DNA from 3 places in the Kribbella sp. CA-293567 genome. Region 3 is predicted to be linked to each of the others. Evidence: predicted binding sites of a transcription regulator. Region 3 holds the regulator's gene; each other region holds the start of a gene.
The links. The regulator HrcA, encoded in region 3, represses chaperone genes, less so after heat shock. The targets are predictions, from matches to a motif close to TTGGCACTCGNNNNNNNCGAGTGCCAA.
Positions count from the first base shown of each region.

Region 1 (5,721 bases), 3.7 Mb from region 3:
GCGCCGCGATGCCGTAGACGAAGGCCTCGAACGGCCTCCCCTCGTCGCGGTACCGGCCCAACGCGCCGAACACCGCGACACAAACCTCCTGCGCGACGTCGTCGACCATGTCGGCGCCACCGGGATACGTCCAGAGCCTCGACCGCACGTAGCGGTGGGCAACAGCACGGACCCGGGTGAGCAGGTCGTTCAACGCCGTCGAGTCACCCGCGCCGGCCAATGCGGCGAGATCACGCAACTCCACGCGATCATGGGTGTGCGGCACTTGGACCTCGGTCACCCTCGCCCCCTCGTTCACGGACCGGTCAGCGTGCAAGAGAATACGGCCCACTCCCCCCTTTGCCTAGTGGCAATCGGTGAGAACCGAGCTTTTTTCACTACAAAGCGTGATCGCTGCGCCGAGCGGTCGGGCCGTACTGCGGACGCCCACGCCGGCTCCTTCGTCGCCTGCTCCCCACCCCCAGCTACCTCGTTCCTTCGTCGCTCGTCCCGCTGCCATGACTGCAAGGTGATCCGGGGGCTGTCTGGCGGGATGGTGTGACATGACTCCTGTCGTCGCACTGATGGCATCGCGGCGACTCGGCTGGCAACACAGCGGCGGCGACCAGCAGTTGGCGGCCCAGCCCGGCTCGGCGGCTGAAACTCATAGCGGGTGCAGCAGCCAGCGGCAGGCGACTCGACTCGGTGGCTGCAACGCATCGCAAGGTGCAGCAGCCAGCGGCTCGGCTCGCAACTCATCGCGGGTGCAGCAGCCAGTGGCAGGCAGCTCTACCCGGTTATTGCACCCCATCCCGGGGTGCAGCGACCAATGGTGGGCGGCTCGGCTCAGTAGCTGAAACGCATCGCGGGGGGTGCGACCAATGGTCGGCGCTCGACTCGTGACTGCAACTCATCGCGGAGTGCAGCGGCCAGTGGTTGAGCGGCTCGGCTCAATGGCTTGCAGCGCATCGCGGGATGCAGCGACGGAGGGCTGCCTACCACTGAACGCAGGGGGCGCAGCAGCTGTTGAGCGGCGACGCAGGAGCCGCGAGCCAGGGGTGGGCGGGAGCGGGCGACGAAGGAGTTCGCGTGGGAAAGAAGAACTGCCCGGCCGGTCCAGGAAAGGACCGGCCGGGCAGTTCGGGGTACTGCGAAGAATCAGTGACCGTGGCCGTGGCCGTGACCGGCTGCGGCGGGCTCTTCTTCTTCGGGCTTGTCGACGACCAGCGTCTCCGTGGTGAGCAGCAGGGCGGCGATGGAGCCGGCGTTGGCGAGCGCGGAACGCGTCACCTTGACCGGGTCCAGGACGCCCTGGGCGAGCAGGTCGCCGTACTCACCGGTGGCGGCGTTGAAGCCGCTGCCGACCTCGAGCTCCGCGACCTTGGCGGTCACGACGTAACCCTCGTAGCCACCGTTCTCGGCGATCCAGCGCAGCGGCTCGACGACCGCCTTGCGGACGATCCGGACGCCGGCGAGCTCGTCGCCCTCCAGGTCCAGGCCGTTGTCCAGCACCGCGGCGGCGTGCACGAGAGCCGAGCCGCCACCGGCGACGATGCCCTCTTCGATCGCCGCACGGGTCGCGGAGACCGCGTCCTCGATCCGGTGCTTCTTCTCCTTCAGCTCGACCTCGGTGGCCGCGCCGACCTTGATCACGCAGACGCCACCGGCCAGCTTGGCCAGCCGCTCCTGCAGCTTCTCGCGGTCCCAGTCGGAGTCGGTGCGCTCGATCTCGGCCTTGATCTGGTTGACCCGGGACTCGATCTCGTCGGACTTGCCGGCACCCTCGACAACAGTGGTGTTGTCCTTGGTGACGACGATCCGGCGGGCGGTGCCGAGCACCTCGAGACCGACCTGGTCGAGCTTGAGGCCGACCTCGGGCGCGATCACCTGGGCGCCGGTGAGCGCGGCCAGGTCCTCGAGCATCGCCTTGCGACGGTCACCGAAGCCCGGCGCCTTGACGGCGACGGAGGTGAAGTTGCCGCGGATCTTGTTCACGACCAGGGTCGACAGCGCCTCGCCGTCGACGTCCTCGGCGATGATCAGCAGCGTCTTGCCGGACTGCACGACCTTCTCCAGCAGCGGCAGCAGGTCCGCGACCGCGGAGATCTTGCCCTGGCTGATCAGGATGTACGGGTCGTCCAGCACCGCTTCGCCGGCCTCGGCGTCGGTGATGAAGTAGGGCGAGATGTAGCCCTTGTCGAACTGCATGCCCTCGGTGAACTCGAGCTCGGTGCCGAAGGTGTTCGACTCCTCGACGGTGATGACGCCGTCCTTGCCGACCTTGTCGAACGCCTCGGCGATCAGCGAACCGATCTCGGCGTCGCGGGCGGAGATGGTGGCGACGTGGGCCATGTCGCCCTTGTCGTCGACCGGACGAGCGGTCTCGATCAGCTTCTTCGAGACGGCCTCGACGGCGGCCTCGATGCCCTTCTTCAGGCCCATCGGGTTGACGCCGGCCGCGACGGCCCGCAGGCCCTCGTGCACCAGCGCCTGCGCCAGCACGGTCGCGGTGGTCGTACCGTCACCGGCGACATCGTTGGTCTTGGTGGCAACCTCCTTGGCCAGCTGCGCACCGAGGTTCTCGAACGGGTCGTCCAGCTCGACCTCACGGGCGACGGTCACACCGTCGTTGGTGATGGTCGGGGCGCCCCACTTCTTGTCCAGCACGACGTAGCGGCCCTTGGGCCCCAGCGTCACCTTCACCGTGTTCGCGAGCTTGTCGACGCCACGCTCCAGCGCGCGCCGCGCGTTCTCGTCGAACTCGAGGATCTTCGGCATAGAAAACAAGTCCCTCTCTGAGTTTCAACAATGGTGCCCGCACGCCCCGGAGAACCGACTCCGCTCCAGTGCCGGAAAGTCGGCACCGGAGCGGTATCAGTCAGGAACTGCAGGCGATCGTCACTTGGTGACGACTGCGAGGATGTCGCGAGCGCCCAGGATCAGGTAGTCCTGGCCGTCGTACTTGACCTCGGTGCCGCCGTACTTGGAGTAGATGACCTTGTCGCCGACGTTGACATCCAGCGGAACGCGGTTGCCGTTGTCGTCGATGCGGCCGGGGCCGACAGCGAGGATCTCGCCCTCCTGCGGCTTCTCCTTGGCGGTGTCCGGGATGACCAGGCCGGACTTCGTGGTCTGCTCGGCTTCGAGCGGCGCAACGAGGATACGGTCCTCGAGCGGCTTGATCGTGACCGACACTTGCTGACCTCCACGGTCGAGTTCTTGGTGAGTTCAAGGGTGGTGCGGGTGGCCGTACGCCGCTGCCGTCGCGGGGATCAGAGGCCGGGCCACCTGGCACCCTCGGGTGGAGAGTGCCAACACCGAATCTAGGCCGCGATTAGCACTCGGTCAACTCGAGTGCCAGATTCTCGCCACCGGCGAACACGCTGCGGCCGGTTCCACCCCTTGTGACCACCTGGACGCTTTCCGCCACCGAGGGCTGGCTAGACCCCACCTGCTCGTGGGACCGTCGTCTCCGTAGGGTTCCCGGCCGCCCCGGGATCGACTGCTCGAGGAGAGTCCCCATGGCGCTGCATCTCCCGTCATTGCCGAAGCTGAGCCCCCGCAAGCTGGTGGTGATCGCCGCGATTGTCGCCAGTCCGTTCGTGGTCGCCGGCCTGGCCGCCAACGGCGCGAACGACTCCTCGTCCAGTGGCGCCGACAGCGCTGCCCCAGGCGGCGGTGCGCCCGCAGTACAGATCAAGGCCGACGCCTCAGCCGCGGCCGGCCAGCGGATGGACGCAGCGGCGGCGGCTACTCCGCAGTGCCTGTACGCCCGGCTGGTACCGGTCGGCAGGACCGGCTGGGGCGTCCCCATGCCGTCGGTGTGGAACAGCACGAGCACCACGTGCAACCTCATGCTCGGCGACGACCCGTACCGGACGACGTCTCGCCGAGGCGACCCCGACACCGCCATCCGGACGCTGCAGCGCAACCTGAACTACTGCTACGGCTACAAGCTCACAGTGGACGGTGTCTACGGCAGCAACACCCGTGGAGTGATCAAGGCGGTCCAGAAGCGGCACAAGCTGGCCGCCGATGGCATCTACGGCCCCAAGACCCGTTCGGCGATGAACTGGCGCCTCTTCTCCAGCAAGACCAACACCTGGAGCAAGGCCTGCTCCAGCCCGCTCTAGCCGTCCAGGCAGACTTGGCCGGGTGGACCCCTCATCGATCACGTTACTGCTCACTAGCGACGGGTCCGCAGTACTGGCTGAGACCTGCGCCGCCTTCACGCCTGGCGGGGAGCTGAAGCTGGTCGAGCGACTCAGACGCCGGTACGACGCTGCCGTGGTGACCGCTGCGGTGACGCAGGCGTCACTACGGCATCGCGCGGCTGCCAAGTTCGGCGTCACCGACGCAGCGCGGATGTACTTCACGCCGGACGGCCTGGAACAAGCCACCCGGACGACTGTCGGCGTGCACCGGGCGGCACGGATAGCCCACACCCTCCCCGGAGCAACAGTGGTCGATCTGGGCTGCGGCATCGGCGGCGACCTGATCAGCGCGGCCCGAGCTGGGTTGCGAGTCACCGGAGTCGAGCGCGATCCGGCGACGGCCGCAGCGGCTCAGGCCAACCTCGCGGCACTGGGGCTGGCCGGTGAGGTGCTGGTGGGCGATGCCGAGGCGCAGGACGTTTCGCAGTACGACGTGGTGTTCGCCGACCCGGCACGGCGGGCGGACGGGAGGCGGGTGTTCGACCACAACGCCTATTCGCCGCCCTGGTCCTTCATCACCGACCTCCTGACGGGTACTGCCTGCGTGAAGGTGGCCCCGGGTATCCCCCACGACGCCGTACCCGAAGGCGTCGAGGCGGAGTGGGTCAGCGATGCAGGAGAGGTCAAAGAGGCTGCACTGTGGTCCGGCAAGCTCTACGCCGGTACTACGCGCCGCGCGACCCTACTGCCCAGCGGCGCGACAGTGACGTCGGCGCCTGAGGTCGAGAGCGCGCCTGTCGGGCAGTACATCTACGAGCCGGATGGAGCCGTCGTCAGGGCCGGCTTGGTCACGGCTGTTGCAGCAGCGGTCGACGGGTGGCTCGTGGATCCACGAATCGCGTATGTCAGTAGCGACACCTTGGCGGCGACGCCGCTGGCCTCGGCGTACGAGGTGATCGAAGAGCTTCCCTACAAGGAGAAAGCCCTGCGCTCCTGGGTCCGCGCGCACGGGATCGGCACGTTGGAGATCAAGAAACGCGGGGTTGATTTCGACCCGGCGGTGCTGCGCAAGAAGCTCTCCCCGAAGGGCTCGGCCACCGCCACGCTGATCGTTACGCGGATCGGCCGCGACGCTGTCGCCTACTCCTGCCGCCGACTTGCGCTTCCTCTACATTCGAACATATGATCGATCCCACGAGCGGGCTCCTGGCCGGCTCGCCGACGGACGAGGTGCTGCGTCTGTTGCCGCTACCTGGCCAGGAGCCCGCCACTAAAGCGGTCCGTTCGAGCACTTGCTGGGGCTAGAACTGGCCGACGACACGGCGACGGAGGCGGGATTTGGCGATCTCGAGAACACCATGGAGGGGTGCTTCCGCGCGGCCTGATCGGGGTAGCTGATCGAGGTGATCGGCGTCGGTGGTGAGGGCGCCCGCGGTGCCTTGGACGAAGTCGCGGACGAGGGCGTTCCAGTCCGCGCTACGCCCGAGCATCGTGTGGTCCGAGCCGTCGACGGCGATCAAGGCGACCGGCGTGCCCGCTTTTCGTAGACGCTTGGCATAGGCGGCGGTCAGTGCCGGGGAGGTGACTC
Region 1 covers NZ_CP114065.1:1,364,810-1,370,530, reverse strand. Annotated here, with positions in the region: gene shbA (RNA polymerase sigma factor ShbA) at 1-280, opposite strand, end outside; gene groL (chaperonin GroEL) at 1,138-2,757, opposite strand; gene groES (co-chaperone GroES) at 2,878-3,174, opposite strand; gene OX958_RS06620 (peptidoglycan-binding domain-containing protein) at 3,501-4,112, shown strand; gene OX958_RS06615 (class I SAM-dependent methyltransferase) at 4,135-5,319, shown strand; gene OX958_RS06610 (alpha/beta hydrolase family protein) at 5,435-5,721, opposite strand, start outside.
Region 1: a site for HrcA is predicted at 3,314-3,340, ahead of groES (co-chaperone GroES). Genes of this name have one in related genera too.

Region 2 (5,721 bases), 3.7 Mb from region 3:
CGACCAGCGTCGTCCCCAGGAAGGCCGCGATGCGGTCCGGCAGGGCGGAGGCGACCGGCGTAGCGCGGATCTCGTCCACGCCGGGTGGATGCAGGAGTCCGTGGGTGTTGGCGAAGGCGATGAAGAGCAGCAGCAGGCCGCGCGCGAGGTCTGGTCCGAGTGCCCGGGCAGAGACGGCTGTCGGGCCGGTCGCGGTCGAGGTACGGGGCTGGTCCAGCGGCGTCCGCGTCATGGCACCGACGATATGAGCGGGCTCGCCGCCCGGCAGCGACTTAGGTATCCGGCCCGTGGCCGAAGGGGTCGTTGTCCGGGGTCGTCACCGTCCGAAGGGAGCGGCCCACAGTTGGTGGCCGAGCTTCACCTTGCGTTGGGCAACGGGTTCCCCCGCCGCCACCTGGGCCGCCTGTGCTGGAACCATGTTGGTGATCGCGCACCGGGGAGCGAGTGGCTACCGCCCGGAACACACGCCGCAGGCCTACCGGCTCGCCGCGGCCCTGGGAGCCGACTACCTGGAACCCGACCTCGTCGCCACGCTGGACGGGGTCCTGGTGGTCCGGCACGAGAACGAACTGTCCGGTACGACGGACGTCGCGCGGCACGCGGTGTTCGCGGACCGGCGGATCACCAAGATCGTCGACGGGGCGGTCGTGCACGGGTGGTTCGCCGAGGACTTCACCTACGAGGAGCTGCAGGTCCTGCGGACCCGCGAGCGGATGCCCGCCCTGCGCGCCGGCAACACGGCGTACGACGGCCGGGAGGGGATCCAGACCTTCGACCAGGTGGTCGCGCTGGCGCGGCAGGAGTCCGCGCGGCTCGGCCGGCCGATCGGCGTGATCCCGGAGATCAAGCACCCGGCGTACTTCCGCCGGCTGGGCCTGCCGCTGGAGGAGCTGCTCGCCGCGCGGCTGATCGCGCTGGGGCTGCACAAGGGCGAGGTGATGATCCAGTCGTTCGAGCCCACCAGCCTGCGGCGGCTGGCGGTGATGACGGACGTGCCGCTGGTCCAGCTGGTCGACTCCGGCAGCGCGCCGAACGACTTTCTTCGGCACGGCGACGCCCGGACCTTCGCCGACCTGATCGCGCCGTCGGGGCTGCGGGAGATCTCGACGTACGCGCACGTACTGGCGCCGCACAAGGACCTCGTCATCCCGCGCACCGCCGACGGCAGCCTCGGTGAGCCGACCCGGCTGGTCGAGCAAGCCCACCGGGCCGGCCTGTCGGTGCAGCTGTGGACCTTCCGGGCCGAGCGCCGCTTCCTGCCCACCGGCCTGGACCTGGCCGGTGAACTGGCCCGCTTCGCCGCGACCGGCGTCGACGGTGTCTTCGCCGACCACCCGGACATCGCGGTGGCCGCCGCGGCCAGAACCAGCCTCAAGGTCTAGCGGAGCTCGGACCGCAGCTCGGTCAGTACGGCCTCCGCGGGCCCTGCCAGCTCCCGGTCGATGGCGCGGCTCTCATCGGTGCCCAGGACGACCAGTGCGCTGGCGGCCGGCTTGGTCCTGATCAGCTTGGCGCGGAGGTTGGTCGGGGGATGGGTGGCGTCGATCCGGGTATCGCGTAGGCGGCTGACCCGGAGCCGCCGGTCGATCTCTCGTGCCGGGACCTGACCGATGGCGCGGGTGACAGCCTGCAGCGGCTCCACGTCGGAACCGAAGCGCACGGCTCGCTCCAGCGCGCGATAGGAGGTCTCGCTGAGTACCAGCTTCTCCAGCGCCCGAGCTGTCTCCTCCGAGCCCGCGATCTCCGCAGCCCGTCGGTCAGCCAGGTACTCCGCGCGCTGGCCGCTGCGCAGGTCGATCCTGGTCAGCAACCACTTGACAGCCCTGACTGCGCCGCCGACGGTCGCGTTGACCAGCCGGGTGATGACGCTGGGACCGGTGTTGGCCTCGGTCGCGTAGATGAGCTCCTGGCGGTACTCGTCGAGCGGCTGCTCGCTGAAGGTCTCCTCGAGCTCGTCGAGGATCGTCATCGCCGAGCCGACCACCCAGCCGTGCCTGGTGTCACCGTTCTTGCCGTGTCCCAGCTCGTGAGCCAGTACTGCGACGCGCTCCTGCGGCCGGAGTGCCGCCCACAACGGCAAGCCGATGCCGACCACGGGCATGAACCGCCAGCCGACTCGGGTGTAGTAGAGGTTCGGTGCGGCGTCGAGCGCGACAGCGCTGACGGGCTTGGTGCCGACGGCAGCGGCGATCTTGTCGAGCAGAGCGAACAGCAGCGGCGCTTGCTGCCGGTAGACCAGTCGAGTGTCAGGGGGCAGGCAGTTCGCGCGGGGACGCAATGTCAGAGCGAGACCGAGCGGGATGACCGACAACAAGGCGCTGAGCCAGAGTGGCCGGTAGAAGACCAGCATGGCGATGCCGCCGAGCAGGCCGGCGAGCGGGAGCAGCAGGAGCCCTGCGGAGAGCGCGTAGGCAGCGATCCGGGCGGCGTCCCAGCCTGGACGCTGGATGGCGCCACGCTCCAGTTCGGCGTACAGGGTGGCTGCCAGGCGGTGGTCGAGTTGCTGTCGCCAGGCGGGTACCTGCTCGGTGGGGCCGGTCGGGTCCACGTTCCACTCGCACTTGTCACACCAGGTGACGTACTGGGTTTCCCGCGGGACCTGCTGGCCGCACTGCGGGCAGCGGATCGGGCCTTCGTCGGTCTGCACGCGAGAAGTGTGGCAGCACCGGCCGGTGGATCAGTGCTGCTGGATCAGTACTGGTGGATCAGTGGCGGGCCGGTCGGCACGGCAGCAGGTGTGAGAGCACCGGGTGGCCTATCTGTGGTGCTGTCACCCTGCTGCTGTGCGTCCGCCGGATCACGCCGCCGGCGGCTTGTCGTCGTAGATGCGAGCGGCGATGTCGGACTCGGGGGTGGGCTGGTGCTGCGGCTGCTGGACCGACTGCCAGACGGCCTTGCCGTCGGCCTCGGGCATCACGACCCAGGCGACCACGTAGCCGATCAGCGCGGTACCACCGGTGATCAGCGTCAGGCCGACGATGGCGAGCCGGACCAGGGTCGCGTCGATGCTGAAGTACTCCGCCAGGCCACCGGACACACCGGAGAGCATCCGCTGGTTGCGCGAGCGGCGAAGCGACTTGCCGGACAGGTTCGAGAACGGTGCGTTGGAGTTCGTCATGTCCACTACTCTGCCGCCGCGGAGCCCACTTCCACATCGGGATCGGTACCGACCCGACCCTGGTCCGACCCCTGACCCGGCTCAGCCGCGCCGATCCGGTCCCCTGACGACTTTCGTCTGCCCCGCGCTTTCTGTCGGTGCCTGGTCCTACCGTCGAGAGATGGATGCTGAGGCGGTGACGAAGCTGCTGCTCACCCTGCCGGGGGTCGAGGAGCACGTGGGGTGGGCCGGGCAACCGGCGTTCAAGGTGCGGAAGAAGGGGTTCGTCTACCTGTCGGCCGACGAGACCTCGGTGATGCTGAAGGCGCTGCGCGAGGAGCAGGAGGCGCTGGTGGCGGAGGCGCCCGAGATCTACACGCCGTCCTGGGCGTCCGGCCGGTTCGCCTGGCTGGAGGTCAGGCTGGCGGTCGCCGACGAGGAGGAGCTGGCGGAGCTGCTGGTCGAGGCGTGGCGGCTGACCGCGCCCAAGATGCTGATCGCCCAGCTCGACCGGCCCGGCGGGGGATAGACGCTCGGGGTCGGCGGCGGGGTCGGTCCGGCTTGCACTCGCCGGGGTCGAGTGCTAATACTTGGTTAGCACTCGACGGGCGAGAGTGATAACTGCGATCGCCCTGGAGCGTGACCATAGACGGCCTCGATGAGGTGCTGGAAGTAGGGCGGGACGTGACCGCCGTACCGATGGCATCGTCCGTCGCGGGCATCCGGCCGGCTGAACAAAAAACTCGACGCGGGAGGACTCGCGGAGAATGCCCAAGCTGATTGCTTTCAATGAAGAGGCGCGCCGCGGCCTCGAGCGGGGTATGAACACCCTCGCCGACGCCGTAAAGGTGACGCTTGGCCCGAAGGGCCGCAACGTCGTGCTGGAGAAGAAGTGGGGCGCCCCCACGATCACCAACGACGGTGTTTCGATCGCCAAGGAGATCGAGCTGGAGGACCCGTACGAGAAGATCGGGGCCGAGCTCGTCAAGGAAGTTGCCAAGAAGACGGATGACGTCGCCGGCGACGGCACCACCACGGCGACCGTGCTGGCCCAGGCGCTGGTGCGCGAGGGTCTGCGTAACGTTGCCGCCGGCGCCAACCCGATGGGCCTGAAGAAGGGCATCGAGAAGGCTGTCGAGGCCATCAGCGAGCAGCTGCTGGCCCAGGCGAAGGACGTCGAGACCCGGGAGCAGATCGCTTCCACCGCCTCGATCTCCGCCGCTGACACCCAGGTCGGCCAGATCATCGCCGAGGCGATGGACAAGGTCGGCAAGGAAGGTGTCATCACCGTCGAGGAGAGCAACACCTTCGGTCTCGAGCTCGAGCTCACCGAGGGCATGCGCTTCGACAAGGGCTACATCTCGCCGTACTTCGTGACCGACACCGAGCGGATGGAAGCGGTCCTCGAAGACCCGTACATCCTCGTGGTGAACAGCAAGATCTCGAGCATCAAGGACCTGGTCCCGGTGCTGGAGAAGGTCATGCAGACCGGCAAGCCGCTGGCCATCATCGCCGAGGACCTCGAGGGCGAAGCCCTCGCGACCCTGGTCGTGAACAAGATCAAGGGCACCTTCAAGACCGTCGCCGTCAAGGCGCCGGGCTTCGGTGACCGCCGCAAGGCCATGCTGGTCGACATCGCCGTGCTGACCGGCGGTGAGGTCATCTCCGAGGAGGTCGGCCTCAAGCTCGACACCGTGGACCTGGAGCTGCTCGGCCAGGCCCGCAAGATCGTCGTCACCAAGGACGAGACGACCATCGTCGAGGGTTCGGGCGACGCCGACCAGATCGCCGGCCGGGTGAACCAGATCCGCGCCGAGATCGAGAAGTCGGACTCCGACTACGACCGCGAGAAGCTGCAGGAGCGACTGGCCAAGCTGGCCGGTGGCGTCGCGGTGATCAAGGTCGGCGCGGCCACCGAGGTTGAGCTCAAGGAGCGCAAGCACCGCATCGAGGACGCCGTTCGCAACGCGAAGGCCGCCGTCGAAGAGGGCATCGTCGCCGGTGGCGGCGTGGCGCTGCTGCAGGCTTCGGTCGTCGCGTTCGAGAAGCTGGAGCTCGAGGGTGACGAGGCCACCGGTGCCGCGATCGTGCGGTCCGCGGTCGAGGCTCCGCTGAAGCAGATCGCCTTCAACGCCGGCCTCGAAGGTGGCGTCGTGGTGGAGAAGGTTCGCAACCTCGAGCCGGGCTGGGGCCTCAACGCCGCAACCGGTGAGTACGTGGACCTGATCGCCACCGGCATCATCGACCCGGCGAAGGTCACCCGCTCGGCGCTGCAGAACGCGGCGTCCATCGCGGCGCTGTTCCTCACCACCGAGGCAGTCATCGCCGACAAGCCCGAGAAGGCCGGTGCCGCCGCAGGCGGCGGCGCGCCCGACATGGGCGGCATGGACTTCTGATCTCCTAGAAGTTCGTCTGCAAGACACTGAAGCTGGCCCCGGGCATCCGCCCGGGGCCAGCTTTGTCTGTGCGGCTCCCGCCTCGTGGCGCTGGGCGCCACCTCGGTTTCGGTGGAGATGCTGACGCGATCGACCTGCCGAGTTGTAGTGCCGAGTGGTACTCGCGTTCTGCTGGTTCCGGCCTCGTGGCGCTGGGCGCCACCTCGGTTTCGGTGGAGATGCTGACGC
Region 2 covers NZ_CP114065.1:1,431,805-1,437,525, forward strand. Annotated here, with positions in the region: gene OX958_RS06915 (DUF418 domain-containing protein) at 1-232, opposite strand, end outside; gene OX958_RS06920 (glycerophosphodiester phosphodiesterase family protein) at 417-1,382, shown strand; gene OX958_RS06925 (M48 family metallopeptidase) at 1,379-2,647, opposite strand; gene OX958_RS06930 (PspC domain-containing protein) at 2,798-3,118, opposite strand; gene OX958_RS06935 (MmcQ/YjbR family DNA-binding protein) at 3,279-3,626, shown strand; gene groL (chaperonin GroEL) at 3,865-5,493, shown strand.
Region 2: a site for HrcA is predicted at 3,658-3,684, ahead of groL (chaperonin GroEL). Genes of this name have one in related genera too.

Region 3 (5,721 bases):
CTGAACCGATTCATCCGATCTCTGCACCCGATGGAACACGAAGGGCGGACGGCGTGACGACACGACGGGCACTGGTGGTGCGAGGCGGCTGGGAAGGCCATGTCCCGGTCGAGGCGACCGAGCTGTTCATTCCCTTCCTGCGGCAGAACGGCTTCGAGGTGACCGTCTCGGACAGCCCGGAGAGCTATCTCGACCTGGACGGCACCGACCTGGTGCTGCAGTGCGTCACGATGAGCGAGATCACCGCCGAGCAGGTCAAGGGCCTGGAGGCCGCTGTCCGGGCCGGGACCGGCCTGGCCGGCTGGCACGGCGGCATCATCGACTCGTTCCGCAGCAACACCGACTACAGCTTCATGACCGGCGGCCAGTTCGTCTCGCACCCGGGCGGCGCCGTCGACCACCGGATCGACATCGTCTCCGGCCACCCGATCGTCGAGGGCCTGACGGCGTTCGACCTGCGCACCGAGCAGTACTACGTGCACGCCGATCCGACCAACAACGTCCTGGCCACCACCACCTTCGACGCGCATCCGGACTTCCCCTGGATCGTGGGCGCGACGATGCCGGCGGTCTGGACCCGCGGCTGGGGCGAAGGTCGAGTCTTCGTCTGTACGCCGGGCCACACCGTCGCCGACCTGGAGACGCCGCAGATCCGCACGATCGTCGAGCGGGGGCTGCTGTGGGCGAGCAAGTGACGAACATCGGCATCGTCGGCACCGGCGTCATCAGCGGCACCTACCTGGAGCACCTGGCCAGGCTGCCCGGCGTACAGGTGGTCGCGGTCGCCGATCTCGATCTCTCGCGGGCGCAGGCGATCGCCGATCAGAATCCGGGCGTCCGGGCGCTGACGTCGGACGACCTGTTCGCCGATCCCGAGGTCGACATCGTCCTCAACCTGACCATCCCGGCCGCGCACGGACCTGTCCACCAGGCGGCGCTGCAGGCCGGCAAGCACGTGTACGGCGAGAAGCCGCTCGCCGTCGACCGTGCGGAGGCCGAGCCGCTCCTGAAGCTCGCCGCCGCCAACAACCTCCGCATCGGCTGCGCCCCCGACACTGTGCTCGGCACTGGGACCCAGACGGCACGGGCGGCGCTCGACCGCGGCGACATCGGCGTACCGACTGCTGCGACGGCTTCGTTCGTCACGCCGGGCCACGAGCTGTGGCACCCGGCTCCTGAGTTCTACTACCAACCCGGTGGCGGTCCGTTGCTCGACATGGGCCCGTACTACGTGACAAGCCTCGTCACGCTGCTCGGCCCGGTACGCCGAGTCACTGGCCGCGCGGGCCGCTCCCAGGAGCAGCGCAAGGTCCACACGGGACCACGAGCGGGGGAGGCGTTCCCGGTCGAGGTGCCGACGCATGTGACCGGCGTACTTGAGCATGAGTCCGGTGCACTGACCACAGTGCTGATGAGCTTCGACGTCTGGGCGGCACGGCTGCCGCGAATCGAGATCTACGGCACCGAGGGCAGCCTGTCCGTCCCCGATCCGAACAACTTCGCGGGCACGGTGGAGATCGCCACCGCAACCGACCGTGACTGGAGAGAGCTTCCGGTAGCCGGTGGGTACGCCGACGCCGGGCGGGGGGTCGGGGTGGCCGACATGGCTCGCGCACTGCGCAACGGCGAGCCGCATCGCGCTGACGGAGCGCTGGCCTACCACGTGCTCGACGTACTGGAGTCAGTGCTCGAGTCTGCGGCCCAGGACCGGTCACTGGACGTGGCGAGTACGGTCTCGCGGCCGGCCGCCGTACCGTTGGGAGCGTCGCCGGAACTGGCCTGAGACCAGTCCCACGCCGCTACGCGTCGGTATCTGCTGTGGCGGCTCGGTAGACTGGCACTCCAAAGTCCGGAGTGCCAAGAGGGCTGCCGGTGGCCGACACCTCAGAGAGGGTGGTTTGCGCGTGCTGGACGAACGCAAGCTGGACGTGCTCCGGGCCATCGTCGAGGACTACGTCGCCACGCATGAGCCGGTCGGGTCGAAGACCCTGGTCGACCGGCACAACCTCGGCGTCTCCCCGGCGACGGTCCGCAACGACATGGCAGCGCTGGAGGAGGAGGGGTACATCACCCAGCCGCACACCAGCGCCGGCCGGATCCCCACCGACGCGGGCTACCGGTTGTTCGTGGACAAGCTGAGCACGGTCAAGTCGCTGTCGCAGGCCGAGAAGAAGGCGATCTCGTCCTTCCTGGTCGGCGCGGTCGACCTCGACGACGTGGTCCGCCGGACCGTCCGGTTGCTGGCGCAGATCACCCGGCAGGTCGCGATCGTGCAGTATCCGACCCTCAGCCGGTCGAGCGTGCGGCACATCGAGGTGGTCACGATGACCCCGCGCCGGCTGCTGCTGGTGCTGATCACCAGCACCGGCCGGGTCGAGCAGCGGATCGTCGAGGCGCAGGAGGACGTCGACGAACAACTGATCGCCGACCTCAGGTCCCGGCTGAACTCGGCCCTCACCGGCCAGCGGCTGACCGACGCGGCCACCTCGCTCGCGAGCGTGAGCGACACCTTCGCGCCGGCCGACCGGCCGCTGGTGGCCGCCATCGTGACCAGCCTGCTGGAGGCCTTCACGGTCGAGGGCGAGCAGCGGATCGCGGTCGGCGGCGCGGCCAACCTGACCCGGTACGGCGACGACTTCGAGCGCAACGTCAAGCCCGTACTGGAGGCGCTCGAGGAACACGTGATCCTGCTCAAGCTGCTCGGCGAGGCGACCAGCCCGCAGACGCTGACGGTGCGGATCGGCCACGAGAACCCGTACGAAGGACTTGTCACCACCTCGGTCGTCGCCACCGGCTACGGCTCCAAGTCGGAGGCGCTGGCCACTCTCGGCATCGTCGGCCCGACCCACATGGACTACCCGAGCACGATGGGCGCCGTGCGCGCCGTCGCGCGCTACGTCAGCCAGATCCTGGCCGACTCGTGAAGCTCCATCGAAGAACGCACCACAGAACGCACCGAACACTGCCTACCAAGTGGTCTGGAGTATGAGCACCGATTACTACGCCGTCCTGGGCGTGAGCCGTGACGCTTCACAGGACGAGATCAAGAAGGCCTACCGCAAGCTGGCCCGCCAGTACCACCCGGACGTGAACGACTCCGAGGACGCGCACCACAAGTTCCAGGAGATCGGCCGCGCCTTCCAGGTGCTGAGCGACCCGCAGAAGAAGCAGGTCCACGATCTCGGTGGTGACCCGTTCGCGAGCGGACCGGGTGGAGGCGCGGGCGCCGGCTTCGGCCAGCAGTTCACCTTCACCGACATCATGGACGCCTTCTTCGGCCAGACCGGCGGGGCGACCCGCGGGCCACGGCCACGGACCCGGCGCGGCCAGGACGCGCTGATCCCGCTGCGGATCGACCTGGCCGAGGCCGCCTTCGGGACGACCCGCGAGCTGAAGGTCGACACCGCCGTGGTCTGCCCGACCTGCACCGGCTCGGGCGCGCAGGCCGGCTCCGAGCCGGTCACCTGCGAGATCTGCCACGGCCGGGGCGAGGTCACGCACACCCAGCGCTCGTTCCTCGGTGAGGTCCGGACGATGCGGCCGTGCCCGAACTGCCGCGGCTTCGGGACCACCATCCCGAGCCCGTGCGGCGAGTGCGCCGGCGACGGGCGGGTCCGGTCCCGCCGTACCGTCACCGTCAAGATCCCCGGCGGCGTCGACAGCGGCACCCGCGTGCAGCTGTCCGGCCAGGGCGAGGTCGGCCCCGGCGGCGGCCCGGCCGGCGACCTGTACGTCGAGATCGAGGTCGAGCCGCACGAGATCTTCACCCGCAGCGGCGACGACCTGCACTGCACGGTCACGCTGCCGATGACGGCCGCGGCGCTCGGGACGACGATCGACCTGCCGACGCTCGAGGGCGAGACCACGCCGCTGGAGATCCGGGCCGGCACCCAGTCGGGGACGGCGATGACGCTGACCGCGCGCGGCGTACCGCGGTTGCGGCACGCGGGTCGCGGCGACCTGATCGTCCAGGTCATCGTCGAGACGCCGACCAAGCTCGACGACGCGCAGAAGGCACTGCTGCGGCAGATCGCCGAGGCGCGCGGCGAGGAGCGGCCGCAGGGGCACGTCCAGGCGGCCCACAAGGGCGTCTTCGGGCGCCTGCGTGACGCCTTCGGTGCGCATTGAAAACGACTTAGGCTGCCGGGCGATGGGTCTCGCGGTCTTCTACCTGCCTGAGCTGGACGGGTCCGACCTGGTGCTGGACGGCGCCGAGGGGCGGCACGCTGCCGTCGTACGCCGGATCGGTCCCGGCGAGCGGATCCGGCTGACCGACGGTCGGGGCTCGTTCGCGGAGGGCGCTGTCACGGCGTCCTCCAAGACCGGCCTGACCGTCGCCGTGGACCATCGCGGCCGGGTCGAGCCGGCCGCCGTCCGGCTGGTCGTCGTGCAGGCGCTGCCGAAGGGCGAACGCGCCGAGCTCGCGGTCGAGATGCTCACCGAGGTCGGCGCCGACCTGATCGTGCCGTGGAACGCCGACCGCAGTCAGTTCCGCGCCAACCCCGAACGGGTCGCCAAGACCCGGACCAGGTGGCAGTCCTGGGCCTTCGAGTCCAGCAAGCAGTCCCGCCGCTCCTGGTTCTGCGAGGTGGCGCCGATCGCGTCCACCCCCGAGATCGCGAAGCTCCTCACCGACGCCGCCCTGGCCGTAGTACTCCACGAGGAAGCCAGCACCCCACTGGCCTCCCTCGACCTCCCCGTCACCGGCGACGTCGTGATCGTGGTCGGCCCCGAAGGTGGCATCACCCCCGCCGAACTGGACACCTTCTCCGCCACCCCGGTCCGCCTCGGCGAAACCGTCCTCCGCACCTCGACCGCAGGCGTGGCCGCCGCCGCGGCCCTGCTGTCCCGCTCCCGCTGGAGCTGAACTCCGGCGACTACTTGACGATGACCGTCTTGGAATCGACCGACATGACCCGGCCGTCCTCCGCGGAGGGCAGGTAGACCTCGATCAGCCACTGGCCGGAGTCGAGCTTGGGCCGGAAGGTGTAAGGGGAGAGCTTCTGACCCTCCTTGGTGGTGGTGAAGTTCTTGACCACCACCTTGGTCCTCACGTTGGTGGCCTTCCAGTCCACGTGAGCCTCGAACGCGGACGCCTGACCGCTGACGGAGAAGCCCGGAGCGACCGTCTGGTTGTTCTCCGGCGACTCGATCCAGACGAAGGCCTGGACGTCGGCAGCCTTGGCGCGGCTCAGCGGTTCGGTGGTGTCGATGACGCCGAAGAGGCCGGCCGTGGCGCGGCCTCGCTCGGTGATCTGGACCGGAGCCGTCCGCTGCAGCGCGCCCTGCACCGTGTAGATCAGTTGCTGGGCTGCCATCTCGGCGTTGTCCGGCGTGAGTTTCGACTCCGGCAGCCGCTCGAAGTCGACCACGATCAGACGGTCGGTGTAGCGCACCGAGGTCAGCTTCGCGCCTGACCAAGGGGATTCGTAGTCGGGGTCGCCGGAGACCTTCGGCGTCGTCATCAGCTGGACCGCCTCGGTGGCGGGCCGGCCCTTGACCTGGTTGAAGGTGCGGTACAGGCGGTAGCTCGGGCCCGTGGTGGCTCCGGTCCCTCGTCCGAGCCAGTACACCGGAACCGCCTTCGGATCCTGCAGTCGCGGCTCGTCGATGGCGCGTGTCTTCTCGGTCGGCAGGGTCGTGGTCGGGACCTCTGTGGCGGCCGGCGTCGGGGTCGGCTGCGGGCTGGCCGGCTGGGTCGGCAGGCTGCTGGACGGCTCG
Region 3 covers NZ_CP114065.1:5,318,462-5,324,182, reverse strand. Annotated here, with positions in the region: gene OX958_RS24450 (ThuA domain-containing protein) at 54-695, shown strand; gene OX958_RS24445 (Gfo/Idh/MocA family protein) at 680-1,783, shown strand; gene hrcA (heat-inducible transcriptional repressor HrcA) at 1,905-2,924, shown strand; gene dnaJ (molecular chaperone DnaJ) at 2,986-4,128, shown strand; gene OX958_RS24430 (16S rRNA (uracil(1498)-N(3))-methyltransferase) at 4,151-4,867, shown strand; gene OX958_RS24425 (Gmad2 immunoglobulin-like domain-containing protein) at 4,878-5,721, opposite strand, start outside.